One region of the Peribacillus sedimenti genome, then DNA from elsewhere that is predicted to be linked to it. Evidence: riboswitches for the same ligand, from Rfam matches in the RefSeq annotation. Region 1 holds a riboswitch; the other holds the start of a gene.
What was found. Region 1 has a riboswitch for cyclic di-GMP ahead of V1500_RS06875 (hypothetical protein). Riboswitches for the same ligand answer to the same signal wherever they lie in the genome.
Positions count from the first base shown of each region.

Region 2: it holds a riboswitch for cyclic di-GMP, as region 1 does, so the genes downstream of both, V1500_RS23285 (hypothetical protein) here and V1500_RS06875 (hypothetical protein) in region 1, are expected to answer to the same signal.

Region 1 is NZ_CP143547.1:1,370,080-1,382,308, reverse strand. It holds gene V1500_RS06890 (DUF421 domain-containing protein) at 1-436, shown strand, start outside; gene V1500_RS06885 (NAD(P)/FAD-dependent oxidoreductase) at 987-2,213, shown strand; gene V1500_RS06880 (HD domain-containing phosphohydrolase) at 2,401-3,303, opposite strand; gene V1500_RS06875 (hypothetical protein) at 3,423-4,118, opposite strand; cyclic di-GMP riboswitch class I at 4,188-4,279, opposite strand; gene V1500_RS06870 (Gfo/Idh/MocA family protein) at 4,654-5,562, shown strand; gene V1500_RS06865 (hypothetical protein) at 6,011-6,670, shown strand; gene V1500_RS06860 (glycine betaine uptake BCCT transporter) at 6,753-8,279, shown strand; gene V1500_RS06855 (GntR family transcriptional regulator) at 8,788-9,519, shown strand; gene gntK (gluconokinase) at 9,512-11,050, shown strand; gene V1500_RS06845 (GntP family permease) at 11,074-12,229, shown strand, end outside.
Region 2 is NZ_CP143547.1:4,743,564-4,755,792, forward strand. It holds gene V1500_RS23275 (ATP-binding protein) at 426-2,114, opposite strand; gene V1500_RS23280 (C40 family peptidase) at 2,873-3,541, shown strand; partial or broken gene V1500_RS23285 (hypothetical protein) at 4,100-4,325, opposite strand; cyclic di-GMP riboswitch class I at 4,788-4,879, opposite strand; gene V1500_RS23290 (acyltransferase family protein) at 5,612-6,682, opposite strand; gene V1500_RS23295 (hypothetical protein) at 7,330-8,571, opposite strand; gene V1500_RS23300 (SH3 domain-containing protein) at 9,064-9,612, opposite strand; gene V1500_RS23305 (VanW family protein) at 10,436-11,371, shown strand; gene V1500_RS23310 (hypothetical protein) at 11,852-12,229, opposite strand, start outside.

The sequences.
Region 1 (12,229 bases):
GTGGTCCTGGTTTAGGGTGCTCATTACCCACCCTCCAGTCACCATTATCAAGGACGGAGAAATCCTTTATCAGGGATTAAAACAAGCAAGAATCTCAATTGATATGATATTGGAGAAGCTGCGCCAAGAGAAAATAAGTGATGTGAAGAAAGTAGCATTGGCAATCTCGGAAGCAGGCGGTAAATTTTCGGTTTTCCTTGACCCAAAATACGAACCTCTGACCCCTGCGCTTTGCAAGCTGGAGACAGAGCCATTCAATTTGCCAAGGACGATAATAAAGGATGGCAAAATAAATGCAACCGAATTAAAAGAAACTCACAAAGATGAACGTTGGGTGATTACCCATTTGGAACGGTTTTATCAAACTGAAGTCAAAAACGTTCTCCTAGCAACCCTTGATAGGAAGGAAAATCTGCACGTTTTTTTGTATAAATGAAAATCCACTAAGATTTGTGCCTGGCGATATTCTTCCAACATACAAAAATTTCCCCCCTGCATTTTAGAGTTCAACTCGGGATTTTCTATATAATTACGGTTAATTGCTCCCCATCACAATCTATCTCTTTGTTAAACTGTCTTTTGATACAGAGCCCAACATATAGACGAAATGCGGGAAATGCTTCTGCAATAAAGGAAGGTGTTTTTTTTGTTCGCGGCCCACCGTAAGATAATACTCATATTCATATATTGCTCGCATAAATCCCTTGCTATAGACCCACAACTCCAAAGCTAACCTCCCTTCTGTGGATTGAGTTCAATCATCCCCCGCCCAAGACATGACGATAGTGTCGAGAAGTTCTCCTCCCTTTGCTGTGGCTTTATCGTGGTCAATTCCGGGCTGGCGCATTATTTAGGGCTAGCACTGCAAGCCCGATCACGCCATTCCATTTGTTGTCCCCAGCGTACTATTCAGGCGCAAACAAGACTACATGTGTTTTAGCGGTTTGGAAATATTAACTGTATGTACAATGAGTAGGAGGAAGGATATGGACTTACAATCAGGAAAATATTTTTGGCCAACGACTTTCCCCGACGCGCCATCCTATCCAGCAGTGGAGCAGGATCTCAATTGTGATGTGTTAATAATCGGAGGAGGTACTTCCGGTGCACAGTGTGCATACTACCTTGCAGGAACTGACCTTGATGTGATCGTAGTGGAAAAGCAAAAAGTGGGCAGCGGCAGTACTGCCTCTAACACCTCACTCATTCAATATTCAGGGGAAAAGATGTTTACCGATTTAGTTAAAACATTTGGAAACGATTATATTCAAAGGCATCTATATTTGCTGAAAGAGGCAATCAAAGAAATCGAGGCGGCGTCCCAGGCAGCCGAAATCGAATGTGAATTCAAACTCAGAGACACCCTTTATGCTGCCAGCTCAGAGAAGGATATCGATCGCTTGAAAAAAGAGTATGAATTCCTGAAAGAGCATCATTTTGAATTGACCTTTCTGACAAAGGAAGATATTGAGTCCAAATATCCATTTAGCAGAGATGCAGCGATTTATTCATATAATGATGCTGAACTAAATCCTTTTAGATTTACCCACGGCTTATTTGATTACGCCGCCAAAAAGGGTGTCCGCATTTTTGAAAAAACAGAAATGACTGACCAGAAGTATGATGAAGAAACGGAACGGACGATCATTTCAACAATGGCCGGGCATACCATTTCCGCCCGCTATGTTATTTTTGCAGCCGGCTACGAAAACACGGATATAAAAAAGGAGCAAAAAGCATCCTTTGTCAGCACCTATACGGTAACAACGAATCAAGTCGATGACCTCTCTTCATGGTATAAGCGGACACTGATTTGGGAGACGGCGCGCCCCTATTTTTACATGCGTACCACCACCGACAACCGTATCATTATTGGAGGCCTGGATGAAAATACAACTGAACCTGAGGAGAGGGACAAAAAACTGATACAAAAAAAGGATAAACTCATTGAACAGCTCAACAGCATGTTTCCGGATATAAAAGTTGAGGCGGAATATTATCTTTCGGCTTTTTATGGAGGAACGTCAGACGGAATTCCCATAATCGGAAAATACGACAAGTACCCCAAAAGCTACTTCCTAATGGGTTTTGGCGACAATGGCACTGTATATAGCCAGCTGCTTTCTAAAATTATTGTCCGGGAAATTGTCGAAGGTAACAGCCCGGATATGGAGCTGTACTTGCAGGACCGTCCTTTGTTACAAAAAAAATAGTAAAACAGGGCACTGCTGGCAGTGCCCTATAATTTATATTATAAAACGGATAAAAAATAGAGTATCTGCTTTAGGATAAGTCTGGACGCCATGTTTTATTTCTTTCAACCATAAAATGAACAAAAATTAAAATGCTGAACTTACAAATCATCCTTTTTAGCATGCGTGTTACAGGATTGGAATCCGATCAAATCCGACCCTCTTCTTCTAATATTTTTACAAAGGCATCTACCACTTCTGGATCATAGTGGGTGTCAGCCAACCTTCTTAGTTCATCGACAGCAAACTGAATATCTAATCCCCGGCGATAGGCACGGTCCTCTATCATAGCGTCAAATGTATCACTTACTGCAATAATGCGGGCTTCCAGAAGAATTTCATCACCTTTTAATCCATGCGGATAACCGGTACCATTCAATCTCTCATGGTGCTGTTCAATGATTTCCGCTATCCCATCGTAATAGAGATGTTTAACCATTGCCGCCCCATCCAATGGATGACGTTTTATTATTGCAAATTCCTCGTCCGTTAACTTGCCAGGCTTGTTTAGAATTTCTTCAGGTGTATTTATTTTTCCTACGTCATGCAATAGGGAAGCTATATATAAATTCTCGAGTCTTTCCTTTGATAGCTTTAAGCTCTTTGCAATTTTCATTGCATATACTGAGACTCTTTCACTATGTTTCAGGGTATATCGGTCTTTTTTCTCAACTTCATCCACTTTATTTTTTAAATCTGTAACACTATCACTTAACTGATAAAAGGTTGGCTCAGTAATTATCCATAAATAAACTACATCTGTTATGGTGGTAAAATGGACAGGATCTTCTAAATTTTTTGCTGAATAATAGTCATTTGGTCCAAGCCTAATTTTTTCGCCATTTAGCTCACAAACCATTTCACCTTGCAAAATATAAAAAAACTCCATTACATTAGGGTTGTCACTGGGATATACATAAAATTCATTATCGTATGCAATAGTTTGTATCATGCATTCGACTCCGTCTCCATGTGCAAGCAAACCAATACTATACAAATCAAAAGAAACTTGTTCTATGAAAGAATTCTTTTTCCCTATGGTAAAAGCCACATGTACCACCTCTAAATTATGGTTGCATAAAAAACGAGCCTACTTTAAAAATAGACTCGTTTTCTCATTACAATCATATAACAAACCATGTATTACCATCAATGGATATTTATTAAAGGCTATCGTGAGAATTTAATGACGCGCACAGGATCAATCCACACCCATCTGTCAGCAAAGCGGACCAATGTCCAGCTGCATTCTGCAATGACTCCTTTTTCAGCAGCCTTTTTAATCGCTTCATTGGACATTTTAAGTGTTTCATTGTAAACAGTAGTAATGACTTTATCAAGATCCTCTGTAAATTGTTTTGTTTTTTCCTGATATTTTAGACTTTTACTATCTAACTTCTCTTTAAGCTTATTTATTTTTTCGTTTATTTTCTTTTCATCCTTATCTTCTTCTGTAACCATCTGGTATGTTGTTGTTTCTATCTCTGCTTCGATAGCTGCCATTTGGCTTTGTATTCTAGATTGCTCTTCTGCCAGCTTTCTATCAATCTCTAAAAGTTTCTCATTTAATTTACTTCTGCTATCTGCATCTCTAGCTTGGTCTAATTCCGCCAAAGTCTTTGCTTTTTCTTCTTTTAATTTAACGACTTTGTCGCCTTCTTCTATCTTACGTACTTCGTATAAGTATTTTCCATGCAGCTCATCAGCCTTTTTTACTGCGTTTTGTATCTTCTCATCAATCTCTCTATTTGTTTTTCCGATCATTTCCAATGCTTTTGAAATATCATCGTCTGTCGATGCAAATGCAGGGGATCCTACACTTAAAAATAATAGAGCTGAAAATAAAATCGCCAATACTTTTTTCATGAAACTACCCCTCTCCTTTAATCATATCGAAATATTAAAAGGCCCTTTTCTTTGCAAAAGGGCCCTTAGGTTTGCAACTGGCTGGCATAGCAAAATGTTCCCTGCTTTAGCCCCTTTAGCTTTGCGTCCATATCCTTTCAGATAGGTTGCCCTTATTGAATATGTAATTTAGTATATTTTTACTATAAAGGGAAAAATGAACCAAGTCTATGTCTACTTTTGTAATATTATGTAAATTATTAAGACTTTTTTAAAAAAATCTATTTATACTGCTGAAAAATGCAGCAAAATAACATAGAAATTTAGGAAAAACTAGTATTTTTGATGCGGTTTATGTAAGAGTGTCTACTCACCCGCCATTTACCACAAGTACTGAACCTAATGCATGGTAAGGGGCACAGTCCAGATTGCTTGAAATCCACTTTCTGCCTGGGTCATAATGAATGTAAATGGAGCGTGCGACCTTTATGTCGCACACCACGTTATCATATCAAGATATTTACACGCATAAACGCTACCAGTGGGGTGATTTAAATTGAAAATAGGAATCATTGGACTCGGGGATATTGCACAAAAGGCGTACCTCCCTGTCCTTTCTGAAAAAGAAGGCATCGAATTGGTCCTGTGCACGAGAAATGCTGAGACTTTGAGCAGATTATCCAAGAAATATAGAACGGAAGAAACTGTCCACAGTGTGAACGAACTGATCAGCAAAAACATTGATGCGGCCTTTGTCAGTACGGCGACAGAAGCACATTTTGAAATAGCTGAGAAATTGCTTCAAAGCGGAATACATATTTACGTAGACAAGCCTATATCAATGAATTATGAGGAAACCGAAAGAATTGTCCAGCTTTCACAAGAGAGTGGCAAGATTGCAATGGTCGGCTTCAATCGAAGGTTTATCCCGAGGGTGGATGAGCTTAAGGAGCATGGGAAAGCGTCCTTGATCCTCATGCAAAAAAACAGATTCGCTGCTCCGGATCATGTAAGGAGGTTTGTGGTAGAGGATTTTATCCATGTGGTAGATACGCTTAGATTTTTAATGGGAAGTCCGGTACAGGATGTAAAGGTAGAGTTCCTAATGAATGACGATATAATGGATCATTTGGTGATCCAGTTAATTGGCGACGGCTGTATTGCCATCGGAGTCATGAACAGAAATGGCGGCGTTACAGAAGAAACTATTGAATATCATACAGGACGACATAAATATGTAGTAAACAGCCTTGTGGAAACAACACATTTTCATAATAAAGAGATAAGCATAACTAAATTCGGCGACTGGGAGCCGACCTTGTACAAGCGGGGCTTCTATCAAATCGTGGACCATTTTATCGATTGTGTACAGAATAATAAAACTCCCGATCCATCGATTCAAGATTCCTTGATCACTCATGAGATTTGCGAAAGAATCGTTATCAAGATAAACCAAGATTCGTAAACATATAATATCGATATAATGGCAAGCCAGAGATAGTTCTGGCTTGTTTTCATATCTATGTAAAACTGCCCTGTTAAAAAATAGCTAATCTCGAAATGCATGAGTTTTTTATAGTAAAATGACAGCTTTGCCGGTTTAAAAAGCACGAAATATCCACATACGATTCCTTGTCACTTTGCCAGACCTCCCATTCTTTCAACTCTTTCCCCTATCCCCTTTAAACTTCAGCCTTTCTTTATTCAGTCAGACCCAGCTGATCTCAGCCTCCCCCATATTGCTCTTTGATTGTTTCTAGGACTGTATATACTAGCCTTTTCTCACCGTTTACATGTATTTTCAAAAAATAGCCATCCTAATAATAATTCTAATTATATAGAGGTTACGGATGAAACGATCCACTCGCCTTCTGCAATGAACGTCATTATGAAACTTGAAGGGAGATCTGGTTTTGAAACTGTATCAGATAAGAAAAGGGCAATTTGTATACTATAACAACGAGTTACACAAGGTATATGGAGTAAAACCAATGTATAAACTATCTGTCCATCTTATTAAACTGAGGGATTTGACACAGCATATCACCAATGCTGCCAGTGTGGAAAGGTATATCGCTAAGGAAAATGACAGCTTTATTTTCAATCATAAGGTATACACGCTCAAGAATAACCAACATCCTCAGGCAGGAGATTTTATTTTGATTAACAATCCGACTCCGGATACCCTGGATAATTATTCATTAAATGAAATCGAAATAGTGGAAACTGTTGATAGAAAAGGAGTAGTAACAAGTGATTCTAACGGAATCAAGCACCATGAATATTTATTGATGGTACCTGGCCGTGCGTCTGACAGCCACCCTATTGATTATAAAGATATGGTCAATATGGCAGAAGAATTCATAGATGAAACGGGGCAGCACATTAACAATCAATTAACTCCAAAGCTGGGGGACATCTATAAAAAGGTGGACAGCGATATTTTAATCGAGACGATGGTCGTGGCAATCAGAGGTGAAGGCGTTTGCCTTGGAGGCGGTTTAGAGGTGTCGCAAGACGAGCTGTCGGATTTAAATAAGTGGGAATTCCAATATAACGCCTTCGATACCTGACTTCAAAACCTGACGTTACTTTCCCTGCTGAATGAACAGTATAACGGAATACAATATTCTTCAAACGTGCCAGGAGGTCTCTATGGATCGTAGTAAATTACAAGAAAACAGTGTTTTTATTATCTCATTATTGCTTACCCTCATTTTCATTGTTTGGGGAGTTTTTTTCACCGAAAATCTAACCAAGATCACGAACGCCATTTATAATGGCTCCATTGATTATCTCGGATGGGTTTATCTTGGTTCTACCCTATTCTTTGTGTTTTTTTCCGTCTATTTACTGTTTTCAAAGTATGGCAATATTAAGCTCGGCAGGCAGACAGACGAGCCTGATTTCAGTACTGGATCCTGGCTTGCGATGTTGTTCGGTGCGGGAATGGGGATCGGGATAGTTTACTGGAGTGTAGCAGAACCAGTAACCCACTACACAGCTCCTCCCTACGGCAAAGGATATACTGTCGAAGCAGCCAACACAGCTTTAAAATATACCTTCTTTCATTGGGGGCTGCACCCATGGGCTATATACACTGTCATTGGGTTAGCCCTTGCATTTTTTCAATATAACAAGAGGCTTCCCGCGGCCATCAGTTCAGCATTCCATCCGATTTTAGGCGACAGAATCTATGGACCGATAGGCAAAACGATCGATATCCTGTCCATCTTTGCAACAGTTTTCGGTATCGCCACTTCCTTAGGGCTTGGCGCCATGCAGGTCACTGCGGGAATGCATGATATATTCGGTATCCCCCATACGTTATATAGCCAGCTGATTGTCATTGCTGTCGCAACAGTCATTTTTATCTTCTCCATTACCACAGGATTGGAAAGGGGGATAAAATACTTATCCAACTCAGCCATCATCCTGTCTGTAGCGATTATGGTGCTGATTCTGCTTGCAGGTCCGGCGCTGACCGTTATTCAAGTGTTTTTCAATACGATGGGTCTTTATATTAGTGATTTTTTAGAAATGAGCTTAAGGATAAATCCCTTTGGCAAAAATGAATGGATTGCATCATGGACCTTATTTTACTGGGCATGGTGGATAGCATGGGCTCCATTCGTCGGAATGTTTATTGCCCGGGTCTCAAAAGGACGGACACTAAGAGAGTTCGTTGTTGGGGTATTGATTGTGCCTACCCTGGGAACATGTCTGTGGATGTCTGTATTTGGGGGATCGGCACTTGAATTGGTCCAAAATCAAGCAAACCACGACCTGGCTAAAAATATCGCAGAAAATGTCTCATTGTCCATTTTTATATTCTTTGACCATCTGCCATTAAGCTCCCTGTTGAGCATCTTGGGATTTGCGGTGGTAGCCATTTACTATATCACGGTTGCCGATACCGCCACCTTTGTATTGGGCATGCTAAGTGAAGGCGGGACACTTAACCCTTCAAACAAAATAAAAATAACATGGGGTGTCATCCAATCTGCTTTAGCGGCTGTATTACTTTTAGCTGGCGGGTTAAATGTACTGCAAACTGCATCCATTGCAGCGGCCCTTCCCTTTGCTATCATCATGTTCGTCATGTGCTTCTCATTGGTAAAAGGGTTAAGAACTGAAGTGGCCATAAAAAGAGGCAGCAAAAGAAGTGTGCCCCATTCCTAATCTGTATGAAATAACTATGTTTACAAATATCTTCGGTTAAAAGATTTTCCGCTTAGTTTTGTAATGTTCACTGGATTTATTTTCATCTCGATGAGGCTCAAGCCTTCTTTATTTTGAATCTTGGCGTTGGAGTGCATTTCAATTGTAGTTGCCAAAAACTCAGTCTGCACCGCCTATACCTGTAACTTTTCCAAGCGAGGACGTATATCCGAGAGAGCCTTTCACCATAAAGGCTCTTTCCCATTCCACTTTTTCTTCGGATTGCCAGCATCTTCATTGCATAATTGATCCGCCCCTGTCCCAGTAGATTTATTGGAAATCAACATACTGAACGAACCCCTGCTAATTCTAAAACATTGTATATATCTATTGAACACCCGCAGAAAGACGATGTTATTGCGGTAAATAAAAAAACGTTTTCATAAAATAATAAAAGCGCTTGCAAAATTAAAAATGCACGATATAATACTTGTATACAAGTATACTTAAATAAAAACGAGGTGGATATATGGCTGATTCTATGGAATTCCTCTATCCTGCTAAATGGCTTTCAAAAGCATCAGCCGGTGACCGGGTAACCAGTGAGCTTCGAATGCGCATTATTTCCGGCATGATTGAAAGCGGTACCATCTTATCCGAAAATAAATTGGCTGCTGATTTTGCCGTCAGCCGGTCACCTGTCCGAGAAGCGCTGAGAACTTTGGCATCTGAAAATATAATCCGATTAGAACGAATGGGTGCCGTCGTTATTGGCCTGACAGAAAAAGAAATAGAAGAGATCTATGATGTCCGCCTTCTGATTGAAACATTCGTATTCGAACGGCTTGTAAAGATGGATACTGAAACCTTGGCAAAGGAACTGAGTAAAATCCTTGAAATGATGAAAGTTGCCATTAAATACAGTGACGCTGATGAGTTCTCCTACCAGGATGTCATGTTTCATGAGACTATTATCCGGGCGATTAAACATTCATACATTCTGATGATCTGGAATAATTTAAAGCCCGTGATGGAAGGTTTCATTTTATTATCCATGCGCATGCGTTTCAAAGAAAAATATGAAGACTTTGATCGGATTGTCAAAAATCATGAACTTTATATTGAAGCGATCAAAGCAAAAGATAGAGCACTTATGGTCAAGTCCTTGCATCAAAATTTTGATGATGTTCAGGGAAGCGTAGAGGACCTGTGGATGTCACAGGAAATGCGGTCTAAAGGAGTAGAGAAGTCAAATGACTGACTATATGTTAGGGATAGATATTGGTACAACAAGTACTAAAGCAGTCTTATTCAGTGAAAAAGGCGAAGTGATCGAACAGGAAAATATCGGATACCCGCTATATACACCCGATATTTCAACAGCTGAGCAAAACCCGGAAGAAATCTTCCAGGCGGTTCTAGAGGCCATGGCGAACATAATGAGACGTCATTCCGCAAAGAAACTATCGTTTGTCTCATTTAGCAGTGCAATGCATAGTGTGATTGCCATGGATGAAAATGATGAGCCGCTCACCCCTTGTATCACCTGGGCAGATAACCGAAGTGAAGCATGGGCGCAAAAAATAAAAAATGAATTAAATGGGCATGAAATTTATAAACGGACAGGCACTCCCATCCACCCGATGTCACCATTAAGCAAGGTGGCCTGGATCGTGAATGAACGTCCTGAAATCGCTGCCAAAGCCAAAAAGTATATCGGGATTAAGGAATATATCTTTAAAAAGTTCTTTGGCCAGTATGTTGTCGATCATTCCCTGGCATCTGCCATGGGCATGATGAATCTGCAGAATCTTGATTGGGATGAGGAAGCTTTAAAAATAGCAGGAGTTACACGGGCACAATTATCAGAGCTTGTACCGACAACGAAAAGCTTTACGGACTGCAATCCCAAGCTGGCTGCACAGATCGGCATCGACCCGCAAACACCTTTTATCATTGGTGCCAGTGATGGGGTTCTCTCCAACCTAGGTGTAAACGCGATACGACAAGGGGAAATTGCGGTCACGATCGGGACAAGCGGCGCCATCCGTACCATTATTGATAAGCCGCAAACAGATGCAAAGGGCCGGATCTTTTGTTATGCATTAACAGAAAAACATTGGGTCATTGGCGGCCCGGTAAATAACGGCGGTATGGTTCTTCGCTGGATCAGGGATGAGTTTGCCTCTTCCGAAATAGAAACAGCCAAAAGACTGGGAATTGACCCATACGAGGTATTAACCAAGATTGCCGAGCGTGTAAGGCCAGGAGCTGATGGATTGTTATTCCATCCATATCTGGCAGGTGAACGGGCTCCCCTTTGGAATCCGGACGTACGCGGATCATTCTTCGGCTTAACCTTGTCACATAAGAAAGAACATATGATTAGAGCTGCGCTTGAGGGAGTCATTTACAATTTATATACAGTATTTTTAGCCTTGATGGAATGCATGGACAGCCCTGTAACCCGCATTCAGGCAACTGGAGGATTCGCAAGATCGGATGTTTGGCGCCAAATGATGTCCGACATATTCGAATCCGAGCTTGCTGTTCCAGAAAGCTATGAAAGTTCCTGTTTGGGAGCTTGTATCTTAGGCCTTTATGCCCTGGGGAAAATTGAATCTTTTGAGGTGGCTGCCGAAATGGTTGGAACTACCTACACACACAAACCAAATAAAGAAGCCGTGCATGAGTACAGGCAATTATTGCCGATATTCATTAACCTATCCAGGGTTTTGGAAGAGGACTATAAGAATATTGCAAACTATCAAAGAAGCTTAATAAACCACTAGAATCATACTTGGAGGAATGAAAAATGCCATTAGTTATTGTAGCAATCGGTATTTTAGCCCTATTGATATTAATTATGGGCTTAAAATTAAATACCTTTATTTCCCTGATCATTGTAGCATTTGGAGTGGCTTTGGCACTTGGGATGCCATTAGATACAATTGTAAAAACCATTGAAGCCGGTTTAGGCGGAACACTTGGACATTTAGCTTTGATCTTTGGGCTTGGGGCCATGCTGGGCAAGCTGATTGCTGATTCAGGAGGGGCCCAGCGAATCGCGATGACCCTCGTAAATAAATTTGGAGAGAAAAATATTCAATGGGCCGTTGTCGCCTCTTCCTTCATTATCGGGGTTGCTCTATTTTTTGAAGTAGGTTTAGTATTATTAATTCCAATCGTATTTGCTATTTCGAGAGAATTAAAGGTTTCTATATTGTATCTTGGTATTCCGATGACAGCTGCATTATCCGTAACACACGGATTCCTGCCTCCTCATCCCGGACCAACTGTTATTGCCGGAGAATATGGTGCAAACCTTGGCGAAGTATTACTTTACGGCTTTATTATTGCTGTTCCAACAGTCATTATCGCTGGACCTATATTTACAAAGCTTGCGAAAAAAATTGTACCAGACTCATTTAATAAAACAGGAAGCATTGCTTCTTTAGGTGAACAAAGAGCATTTAAGCTTGAAGATACTCCAGGTTTTGGAATCAGTGTATTTACTGCCATTCTTCCAGTTATTCTAATGTCAATTGCTACTATTATTACACTGGTTCAAAAGACAATGGGAATTGAAGATAATAGTTTCCTGGCAGTGATTCGTTTCATTGGTGAAGCTGGTACATCCATGCTGATCTCTTTATTAGTTGCAATCTACACAATGGGACTTGCAAGAAAAATACCTATCAAGAATATCATGGAATCCTGTACAACAGCTATTAGCCACATCGGAATGATGCTCTTAATCATTGGAGGCGGCGGAGCCTTCAAACAGGTTTTGATTGATGGCGGTGTAGGTGATTATGTTGCCGAATTATTTAAGGATACTTCCTTATCGCCAATCTTACTGGCTTGGATCATCGCTGCAATCTTACGTATCTCTTTAGGGTCTGCTACTGTTTCAGCTTTGACAACAGCTGGGTTGGTCATTCCTATGTTAGGACAATCTGACGTAAATT
Region 2 (12,229 bases), 1.7 Mb from region 1:
ATTTCAACTTGTACCTGGAGAGGAGTAGGAAGAACCCCATTAAAATTTGTAACGGATTCTGCTGAGTCAGAAAAAGGACAATTCACACACTATTTGGGGAAGCAATTCGCATAGCCAGCAGCTGCTCTTTTTTTGTTGTGACATCAATATTTCCACGTTTATCACATACATATACATTACCCAATTGATATGCTTTTCTTCGATGATCGGATCGTCCCAGATTTTGCACGCATCACCAGGGAATAGATCGTTCGGACGCCCTCTAAAACATTACTGACATAATGTATAGAACCTTAAAGAAAAAAAGAAGAGCTGCTTAAACAGGCGTTAAGCAACTCTTCCATTCAGTTTAATAATGCTGACTGACTTTTTGATTATCTATGAACCTCGGCTTTGTATATTCAATTAGTTTTAGCTGGTGCTGACTATTTTGATGCGAGTGGAAGGATAATTGTAAAACTAGTACCCTTATTCTCTTTACTTTTGACCTTAATCTCTCCGCCCATGGCTTTAACAATACTATATACGACCATGGTGCCAAGTCCTGTGCCTTTGTCTTTCGTTGTGTAAAAAGGTGTTCCCAGCCTCTTCAGTTGCTCTTCGCTCATCCCTGTTCCGCTGTCTGTGACACTTAATGATGCATGAGAACCCGCTTTTGTTATAGCGACACTAAGCTCTCCCCCTTCTGGCATTGCTTCAATCCCATTCTTGATCACATTAATCAAGCATTGATGAAGCTTGGCGGCCTCTCCGGAAATATACACTTTTTCCTTAAAGGATACATCAATATGTACATTATTCATATTTGCATATGGGCTTACAACCGTTAAAACATAATCCAATTCTTCAGTCAAATCCAATACCTTTACGTTTTCAAGCGACGGCTTGGCAAAGGTCAGATAATCCGTAATAATATGTTCTGCACGTTCCAGCTCATCCAATGAAATCGTGAGATACAGCATCTTATCCTCATCAGTATGATTACGCTCCTTTAACAGCTGCAGAAATCCCTTAATTACAGTTAGAGGGTTGCGCACTTCATGAGAGATGCTCGCAGCTATCTCACTGACTGTCTTCAATTTTTCAAGTTCCCTCATTTCTTTCGCCAATTCCCTAAAATTATTCGTATAACGGCTGATGATAAATACAGAAATAACAATTGCAATAATGACTACAAAAGATCCTATGGTTATAAAATTCCGGCCAATTTGATTCGCAGAAACCGCCAAATCTTTTTTTCCAATAACCGATATGTATTTCCAGTTTTGATTTGCCGAAGTGGTCACATGTAAAACAGATTTTTCGCCGTCTACGTTTGCCTCAAATATGCCGTCTTGCCCGATTGCTCCCAATTCGGGAATGTTCAATTTAGAAATTGGTTCAAAATTTAGTTCGGGCTTTTTAGGATGAGCAATAATCGTGCCATCTCTTTGCGTTAAAATCACATACCCTGTACCGCCTATTTTCACATCATGCATCAGGCTTGTCAGACCGTCGAGACTGACATCCAGCCCCATTACCCCGATTCTTTTGCCATCACGTTCAATGGTGACAACATTACTGACTATTTTATGGGGTATTCCAGATGAAACATAAGCACCTGTCATCAATACTTCGCCTGGATCCTTCAAGGCCTTAACATACCAGGGCCGCTTTCTTGGATCATATCCTGGGAGAGTGGGCCCTTCAGGGTATTGGACATACCTGCCATCCTCCGTGCCCATATACACATACATTGCATCAGGATGTTTTTTTCCAAAGTGAGAGAAAACTTCATAAATTTCCTTTTCCAACGCACCATTTTTGCTTGGCTGCATCTGGACGAATGTCCCTTTCTTTTTCATATCCTTATATGTCGTTATGCTGCTGTCCGCCTTCAGCACTCGCCGGTCAGTCGCCTGCATATTTAAATCTTCCTCTAATCCCTTAAAATACAGCGAGATTGCGTTATCTACCTTTTCGATTTCTCTTAGACTAGAATTCACATACTCCTGTTCAGTCATTTCCCGGACCTTTCCATTGGCAAGAATCGTAATAATGGAAAGGGGAATTAATAAAAGAAGGAGCGAAAACAATATCAGCTTCTTCTTTACTGAAAACCATTTAACTTCCATGACAAACTCCTTTTATCGCTAAACTGAAACATAATAATAATGTCAATTTCCAGGTATATTCTCCAATCTTAATATATTTTTTTGACTGATTAAAACCCTGTATTTGTTTTATTTTTTTATGAAGTCTACTACATTTCAGTGTTTCTTCTTATGTATGGTAATTGGCTGAACAAACGTAATCCTCTACTACACTTACCACAGGCTAATCTCTGTCATTCAGAAAGAGACAGAACAATAGGTCGATATCATGAAAGATGTATTTGAAAATGCACAATAGGGTGTAGAAATATCAGTTGAACTTCAAATAATTCGCTAGAATCCTAGACAGCACCCGAACCATCAGTCCGCAAATTGTTGAATTACCGACGGTGCAACAAATATCCGTCACCGTTCAGGAATTTGCATAGTATTATTACCTTATTGAGGAGGGAGTTAATTACACATGTTAATAACTGCAAGAATAAAAACGTAGCTGAATTATTTTAAAAGCCTACATAACGGGCTAATAAATAATACATTTTTATTACATTCCAGAAACACAAGCCCTCCACTTTGATAAAAATCTGCCTTTTTTGACCCGTTTTTTCGCATCATAGATACAACATAGTACCTACAAACCAGAAGATAAATCCACCCATTTAGCTACTTTTGGCACTATCACCCGAATTTTGTAATCTAATTGTAATATCCCTGTGAAATTGTCGTAAAATGTTTGTTATATAGTAGGTTTATCAGCCACACCAGGAGGGTAAAACACTATGTTAAAGAAAATTGTCGCAATAGTCACTCTTGCCATAGCAATCATAATAGTATCACCAACCTTAGGTGAGGCAGCAACACCAGCAAAAACAACCATTAAATATGTAAATGTCGTAAACGACACTTTAAATATGCGCACCACTGCTTCAGCAAACGCTAAGATCATCACTGAGCTAAAGCCTGGAACTCAGGTATCTGTACATAATGAAGCGAACGGATGGGCTAAGGTAACAGCTTCCGAGAAACAAGGCTATGTAAATGCAAGATATCTTTCCGCAACTAAGCCTATTGCAGCCACTGCAGCATCATCATACCGTGCAGTAGCAATCAACGTGGCAAAAAGCAATCTAGGGGTCAAATATAGATGGGGCGGAATTACTCCAAGCGGATTTGACTGTTCTGGACTTGTGAAGTATTCCTTTGACAAGGCAGGCAAAACTTTACCGAGGACAGCTGCACAAATGTACAGCACAGGTGCACGCGTTTCATCTCCTCTTCCTGGGGACCTGCTATTCTTTGCACCAAACAAGGCGTCTAGACCAACACATGTTTCCATCTATCTTGGAAATGGTCAGATGATTCACTCTGCTTCATCTAAAGGAGTTTCCTACTCCTCTACAAGCAATTCATACTGGAAACCCAAGTTTATTGGAGCAAAGCGCATATAATATCTCAACCACCAATCTGTTGATTGGTGGTTTTTAATGCATTTACGCATAAGGGCTACAGAATCTGGTGCGCCATCGCTGCCTTAAGAGACAATGAATTTTCCAACTTCCGAAAGATACGAATGGGTGCTGACATGTACCTGGACGGCAGTGGATCTACTACATATACAGCCGAGTCCCCTACCGAACACTTTTTATATTAAATAGACCATCCGACTGGAAGGAACGAAAGGGTAGCAAACTCAATATTGCTGGTTTCTGCCCCCTCTGAGTGCTGTTTCTGCCATACATTCAACCACAAGGGATTTAATAAAATTTCTTGTAAAAGTGGAAAGGTGTTAAAAGAGGAAGACATATTCAATAACGGAGTGACGTAAACGCGAAGTCCTCTCAGGATGGTAAGCTACTTGGTATAGCTATGTAGTTGTCTAGGTATTTCTTCACAGGAGAAGATATAGGGATGATTGATCCGGTGGCCCAATTACTTCTCCTATTCAACTATATCCACCCAAATATTCTGCAACTGTGAGGTGGATATATTTCTATTATTTATTTATATCATTCCTTGACCTTTTTTATATTCCTTGGATGCCACTTCCACGCACTCTCTATAATTTGTTCCAGTTTTATTTCTGTTTCCCAGCCTAATTCTTTACGTATCTTATCTGAGGCAGCTACAAGTCTGGCAGGATCAATTGTAATCCGTGCCAAAAACTGAGATTTTATCTCTTTGCCCCAGTAAATGCTGATGAATAATAAGAATTAAATGAGTCTCAGGATCATGATATACCTGGACCGGCAAGCCGAATCGGAGCAAAAGCGCAACATCTCATTCCTTTATCCCTGATTATTCGAATCGATAACACTACGGTATTCGCTGTATAATAACTTATAATTTTTAGGTTTTCATATACGAAATTTTTTCTCTTCCATTGGCATGTTGAACCCTATCTATCTACCCAGCTAAAGATCTTAGGGATACCATTGAATCAAAAAAAGAAAAAGCCACTCACCAAATCTCCCCTGTATTGAGAGCTTTGGTGATCGACGCGCACTGTCACCGTTTAATACATATCTTTTCTACTCGATGCTCTGCTTTAAAAGGGAAGCTTTTTTCTGCTACTATTCCAGATTTTTATATAGTGGTGTCCTTCCTCGGTCCTGAATACCTTAATACCTAGCATCCTAAAAGGTGTCCAGATTTCCTTCATTAATAACAAAGGCATGTAATCCTTTTCATCCTCTTTGCGGCAGCCCGACTATCATAGTTATCGATTCGGTAACATTAGATTCGTGGCTTTGCGTCCTTATCTTTCAATAAGTTTGCATTTCTCCAAAATTATTGCATGTTCTTACAATTATTATAGAAATAACTTCCAGAGTTTTTCCATGATAACTTTTCCAATAATTATTACAATTTTCGACTTACACCTATCAACGAAGAGATAGATTGTTATTATCCATATTTCCATTAAAAAATGAACTAGCTTTGTCACTAGTCCTTAACATTGAGTTCAACTTTTATTAGTTTTAGTTATGGTGTAACCAACAACAGACAACGGCATACTTTTCAAATCTGACAATCCTCATCAATTAAGGTCAGATCTTTTGCCTTAGGATGCATTGTTAATAGTGTTAAATCCTCTAATGACACCGCAGCAGCACATACATGCAAATCTTCATACCTCATTTCGCCAACACTTATATCGGTTACCATTTTACTACCGTTTTTTATAGTAACAGTTAAGCTCTTTGCTGACTAAATCCTTTGATATCCTTACATAGCTATTTTCATAAACTGAAATAGCATCGCTGCTTCTTAGCTGGTTGGTAATGTCAGTATTAGATCGACACAACAGCAACAAAATTTCATACCCCTATCCCACTGTACAAAAAATATGATACAATAGACTTACTCAAATGGTAAATTTTTCTCAAAGCAAAAACATCCCCTCGATCAAAGGGGATGTTTTTCTTATGATGCGAATATTTCATGTGTTGAATAAGCTTTAGTTAATTTAACGTTACTTAAGCCTGGCTAATGCAATTCTCAAATAAAAACTGTTCTTGTTAAGCAGCCTTTGGCTCGACTTGGTAGCCTGCTTTTCTCTTTCCGACTCTTCGTTTTACATTACCTACTATATAACTGCCAAATGGCAAAGCATGAATAATTTTAATAATAACTATTGATACCGCCAGGGTAATAAAGAAAAGACCGATGACCCTTGTGCTTGTATGTTCAAAATATGGGGCGACATAGGGAGCCAAAAACCGTTGAACCTGCCAGTGCACAAGATAAATTCCAAAAGAATAGTTGCTTATCAGATTAATGACTTTAAGGTTCGGTACAAGCTGGCCCCATGCAAAAACAGCAACGATGATGGCAAGTACTAGAGGAAACAGGTCATGCCTGTAAGATGCCACCCTAAAGTTTCCAGATTGATAAGACATGAAGAAGTAAAATATGGCGATAGCGACTCCCACTAACGAAAGCCATTTATACTTCCAGATTTTTTTGGCGAAAGATTGATAATGCTTCCCTATTATATAGGCTATTGCAAAATAACCGATCCAGGCTGTAAACGGAATTTTTAAGTGATTTCTATTTTCCTGTACAAATGGAAGATTTCCATTAAGTATTGTTAAATGGGCGACCATAATCATCAAACTAGCTGGAAGCAGCCAGTTGGTCGGGATTTTGTACTTGGTAATCACATAATGGAGCAAATAAAATTGAAAAATGATTAAAATAAAATATCCTTCATAATTTCCCATGACTAAATTGAGAAATATTCTTTCACCAAGATCGGTGCCAGGAGTAAAGTGTTTCGTAACAAATGCATCGATAATCGCAAAGGCCGCATAGGGCGCGAAAATCCACTTAAATCGTTTGGACCAGAACTTTTCCGGCAGACGATCAGGATATCGGTTTGCAAGGATGATTTCTGAAAGGACTATAAAGGTAGGAGTCGCATAACACAAAGCTGTCCGCAGCATATTATAATGTTCAATCTCTGGATAGCCTACTGCTCTGCCTGTTTGTGTTGTACTATGCAGGAAAACAATACTCAAACAGGCAATGGTACGCAGTAAATTCCACTCTTTTATCATCTCAGATACCTCTCTACGTTTTTTCAACATATAATTTTCCTTTTCCTTACTAAGGTAACATGAAGAAAATGTTGAAACAACAGGCATATGGTACCATATCGTTATATCTATATCTTTTTATTAACCTTTTATAAATATGAATGAAAACAATTATAAAAATTAAAAGGTATATTGATATAAGAACACACAGAGAGAGGACCTAAATCTTTAAATGAGGATATAAAGCTGGTAAAGTTCTTGCTTAACTTTCTTCATAAGTCACATTTTTAATGCGTTTAGCTATATTGTAAGATTTAATCTGTTAATTTAGCTTAGGAGGGGGTTGAAGCGGTTGACAGAGGAATTGTAATAATACCATTATTGAATGTTTTATGCAGTGGGAATGTTTGTAACTTCAGGCTACTTTGAACCAAATCTATCAAACTTTAAGATAACTAAAATTAAGAAGAAATAAAAAGGACATGCGCTCCGTACATACCGGATTCATGTCCAATAAACGCCGCCTAACGAAATCACTAAATTCACACGGTAGGTTACTTACCTATAGTGTTTTCAAGCATTCTCGGTAAATTATCTATCGTTCTATAAATAGAAAAAAGCACTCATTATGATGAACGAAAGAACGGATTGGCTTGTTGGAATCCAGCTTTAGTTCGAGAAGAGGACTTCCAATTGCTTTATCGAACCGTGAAGGTGAATATTTGAGTTCCACCAAGCTTTGTCCCTGTAGTCCCTTTCAGATTCCCACTGATGTCCACGCGGTATTTATGCTTGGACCTAATATGGACATCATTCACATTCAGCAGGATTGTATTATTCTTCAATACAGTAATCGTCATATTTTTTGTAACATCCACTTTCCCGCTCGTAACATCATAAACCTTGACGTATCCTTTTATGTTTTTCTGTGTAGCGGACGACAGCAGCTTACTCAATACAAATTCAACATAATTGTCTTTTCGGTCGCCGGATTGTGCATCTATATAATACTTTTCAACTCCAGTCGCCCCATTTTGGATCATCGTTTTAGCTCCATAGCTTGGGACGGTTTTTTCTACTCTATAAATCCTTAATGCATTCACAACTGCGGTGTCATATTTAAAACCAGAACGCTCCAATATCACACCATTCACTGCGACTGCGTATTTTCTATTATTGATGAATGCAGGTGTAACCTGGCTTATCGTTAATCTTCTGCCATCTGGAGAAAGTGTGACTTTCCCTGTCTTCCGTAGTTCCGTACCTGTTACGATGACTCCTTCAAAATCCTCCAATTTATAGGACTTAGCCAGCTGTAATTCTACTGATGAATTAGAAAGGACACGCGCTACTTTAACAACTGGGTTTAATCCAGAGATTTTTTTAGTAAGATATTCTATCTTTCCATTTAATACTTTATTCACGGCTTTTGTAAGTACTTGACGGTTTTTAGGCCCGTATACTTTTTCAATGGCCAAATATGCCTGATTCTTCTTATATTTAGCTAAGCCAAGGGTGCCACCCAGCGCTTTTACATTTTTAGACTGGGACGCTGTATCGATCTCCTTATAGAAGCTGGAAATTGACCTTAGTGCTGTCACATACTTCTCGGATCTTTGAAGATATATTTTATAGCTATCGAGGATAGCCTGGTATGCTGTAGCATCTTTCCCACCGTAAAGTGTTACGTCTTTGGTCGCCGCTTCATAGGCAGCTTCCCCTTTTTTGATAAGTGCTATCATGTTTGAGGCAGGGACTGTCTTGCCCGTATTCCCTATCTTGTTAAGCTCTGCAAAGGGTGCGTACATTGCTTTCTTGGCGTTTTCTACTGTTGTTTTTAGATTAGTAGCTGCTGCTGACTGGATTGGTGCAACAGCCGCAATAGTCGAGAACCCAATTGCTGATACTGTTGCAAGTTTAATAGCCTTCTTTTTCATCATTTTCTCATATCTCCTTATTGTTTGATAACGTTCGAGAAAAACTGTGAATAAAAACCAATCTTTTACAATAAGAAGATTATAATAAAATTTTTAGAAAAACAAGATAAAAAAATTAAATATTAAAAGTATGCAAAATAGTCTAAAAACATACGGTTTATTTAGCTATTTATCGACAATATTTCATTTTTTTCGAGTTACTATTTTCCATTGTGTGTATAAGTAACAAAATGGGAGAATCGCGATATCATTGTTTAAATTGGTAGGTACCTCATCTTCATATGTCACTGAACTGGCATAAAATTAAAAGAAAAAAGAACCTTTGCTTCGAAAGGCTCCAATTACCATTTCCAACGATATGGTTATACGTTTTTTATTTTTTAATCCTTCTTAGTTAGGCTATTAACCTTTATTTTTGTCCTGAAAACTACCCTATATAATCTATGCCCTTTTTAATTTTTAGTCATGCAATAGGTCAAGGATTTTATTTAGTATTTATCGTACATATTTGTTGCTAATAAAACCGATAAATGATTTATTGTTCACATTATACTTAACCTTATACCACTCATTTTTCGACCCAGAAACCGCAATGAGATTTACTCGCGTACCATAAGGAATAGTTATAATCACCTTGGATTTTGAACTAGCTGATTTTCTTAAATACAATCCATTCACACTATCAATAACGGCATAATCTGCTGAAATGTAATTCGCGGATATATATTTTGTTTGAACATATCCTTTAATCATCTTTCCGCCACGTGTTTTGTGAGTGACTTGCACCCAGTGATTAGCTACGAATTTTTTTACTAGGAGAGTATTAGGGGTTGGAATGGGATCGTTAGATTCATTATAAGATTGGTTAATTGTAGCGATTTTTTTGCCTACGGGTTTATTAAAAATATCTGCTTTTTTACCTGTTATATAAACTATATAGTTGGATTTCGGACTATTTGTGGTTGCAAAAGCAGTTTCACTTGATTGAAAAGGAAGCAAACTTATTAAAATGACGAACATAATAAAAGCACTGCGTTTATTCAATGAACACCCTCCTTACTGATGATCAGTTCTTAGTACTTCAAATCTTATTCGTTACATTACTCTTATCCGCCCAAGTAGAAGAATATCTACTGTCATAACAATCTGGTCCTCGGCTGTTCCACCCCTTTCCCCATTTTCATGTTACATTCATAATAAAACATCACAATTTTAGTACGTCAAGCAAAACTTTCGGGAATAAATCACCCTTTCAAATCATGTATTAAGCAATAATTCTTCTTCATGTTACCAATAATCACTTTATGATTCATTTACTTTTCGGTGTAAATTTCCAACAAATCACGACTTAAAATTCAGGATCTATAAAAAACACTACCGTTTTTCCTACCCTGGCTTCTTCATCAGTAATGTGTGATAAACAAATATTCGTGTAAAACCCCACGAAGGAACAATTTAACCAGTGTCTAAGAGCATTTTTGATGTAACTGTATAGTACTTCAATATATACGGTAGTCTATCATCACTTCACTCAGACTTTTGTGACTAAAAATATAGATAAAGATGAACCGGGTTATACAGTGGTGTTTAAAAAAAGGCGGTATTACACAGCAATGAGTAATATAAATCTAATAATTATCTCCAAGTTTCCTAAGTATGATCTGAGCAATATTTTTGTCAATTAGTGTCGCACAGTTTTTTGTAATATTCGAAATAAGTAATAGAACTTGTAGCGTGGTTGAAATATAATTGGGAAAAGAAGTAAGAAAGAATTGTTCCAGGAGGAGATGAGCCCAAAAATATCAGTTATGGCATTGATACTTCCGGTCATGAACATAGGAAAAATAAATAGTGCGGGTGTGGGGAATTGAAAAAAAATATTGCTCTTATTGGTTTGTTTTTGATGTTGGGGGTATTGGTTTTTTTGGGTTTACAGGAGGGGGTCGCTTTGGGTTCCTCCAATGATTCGACTCAAGTCATAACTAAACATATTACAAAAGATATAACTGTTGCAAACAAGCAATTTGCTGAACCAGTACTGACTTTAGTGGACTCGAGAAATGGAACCGTAATAAGAAAAGTAAAACAATCATTGCTCAGTGATAATCAAGCTGTACAAACTATAGCAAAACAGCTAGAAGTAAAGTTTGATCGCCCAATGATTCCCATGAGGAAAAAGGACAGTCGAATTGAACCGGGCCAAAGCCGTGTCGTACTTGACAGTAAAGAACTTGTGCACAGATTGACAGGGGCAACGGCCTTCCAGAGAGAAATAGATGTGCCAATAAAAGAAACAAAGCAAAATGTACACAAAAATGATTTGTCCAATATAGGACGTTCAGTATTGGCTTCTTATACAACGAGCTTTAACGGATCCGTTGTAGGGAGGAGCAAAAATATAGAGCTATCCGCTCGAGCGATAGATGGAGTCATCCTTGGACCAGGAGATCGGTTTTCGTATAATCTTATTGTGGGCGAACGTTCGGTTGAAAGAGGGTACCAAAAGGCAAACGAAATCGTCAACAAACAATTAGTTGAAGGAATTGGCGGTGGAATTTGCCAAACATCCAGTACTTTATATAATGCAGTAGAACGATCTGGCTTAGAAATAACAGAACTTCACCATCATTCAAAACCAGTCGGGTATGTGCCTATCGGAAGGGACGCTACTGTATCATATGGCGGGTACGATTTTAAATTTACAAACAACAAAAGATTCCCGGTTATGATTAACACCGTTTACCAACATGGAAGTATTCAAGTACAAATCACAACAGCTCCACAATATGTAGCTAATAAATAAAAAGACAGGTCCCATTGATAGCCCTGCCCCATTCATACACTAAGGAAAACCGCCTTTTTCAGGCGTTTTTTTGTTGAAGAAAAAAGAGTAAGAGGGATATTGCATCAGTTTACATGTTTTATTCGCATACGTTGAGTCAATGTTAAGGGAGCAGCTCCCCCTCTCGTTATAGCAAACAAATACCATTTTCGTTACGAAAGGGACCGGGTACTCTCTCTTTGACTAATCAGAAAAAAATACAGGGTCTCTTGTTCCCATTTTAACCGAAATCATAGAAAGAATGATTCTTATAGAAGAACCCTTCAGCAAGATTGGACAGCCAGCTATTAGAACATAAATAAAAAAAACAGCATCCAATTAGCCAAGTTGGATGCTGTGATTACCTAGGTTGGAATGTCCCTTGCTATTGTTTCTACGTTCCTTTGCATTTTATGAAACCTAGTACTCTAATACTTCTATATTCCTATTTCTACAGTGACCTTAAAAAGACTTTATCACCCGATACAGTACACTACGTTTTTTGTCCAATGTTGCTAGAAATTCCTGTTCTGAAGCATCTGCACTCAAAAATTTCGTCCTATTAATCTTTTGAGCTGTTACCTTTTTGTTGATATTCCACACCTCCTGAGTAACTTTTAATGTAATTCCGTTTAGGCCTCCATTATCTGCTGGAAGCTTATTTAGTTTTATCTCAGTGTAAGATTTTCTTTCATTAAAGTTCTTATCTACTAAAATATCTGTTTTTAGGAAGTTTCTCTTATCGAACATTCCTGATTTTTTCATCTCAGGTAATGATTTTTTAAATTCCGCCTTGAATTCCAGTAGCAAGTTTTTAAGCTCTGTTACAGAAACTACTGT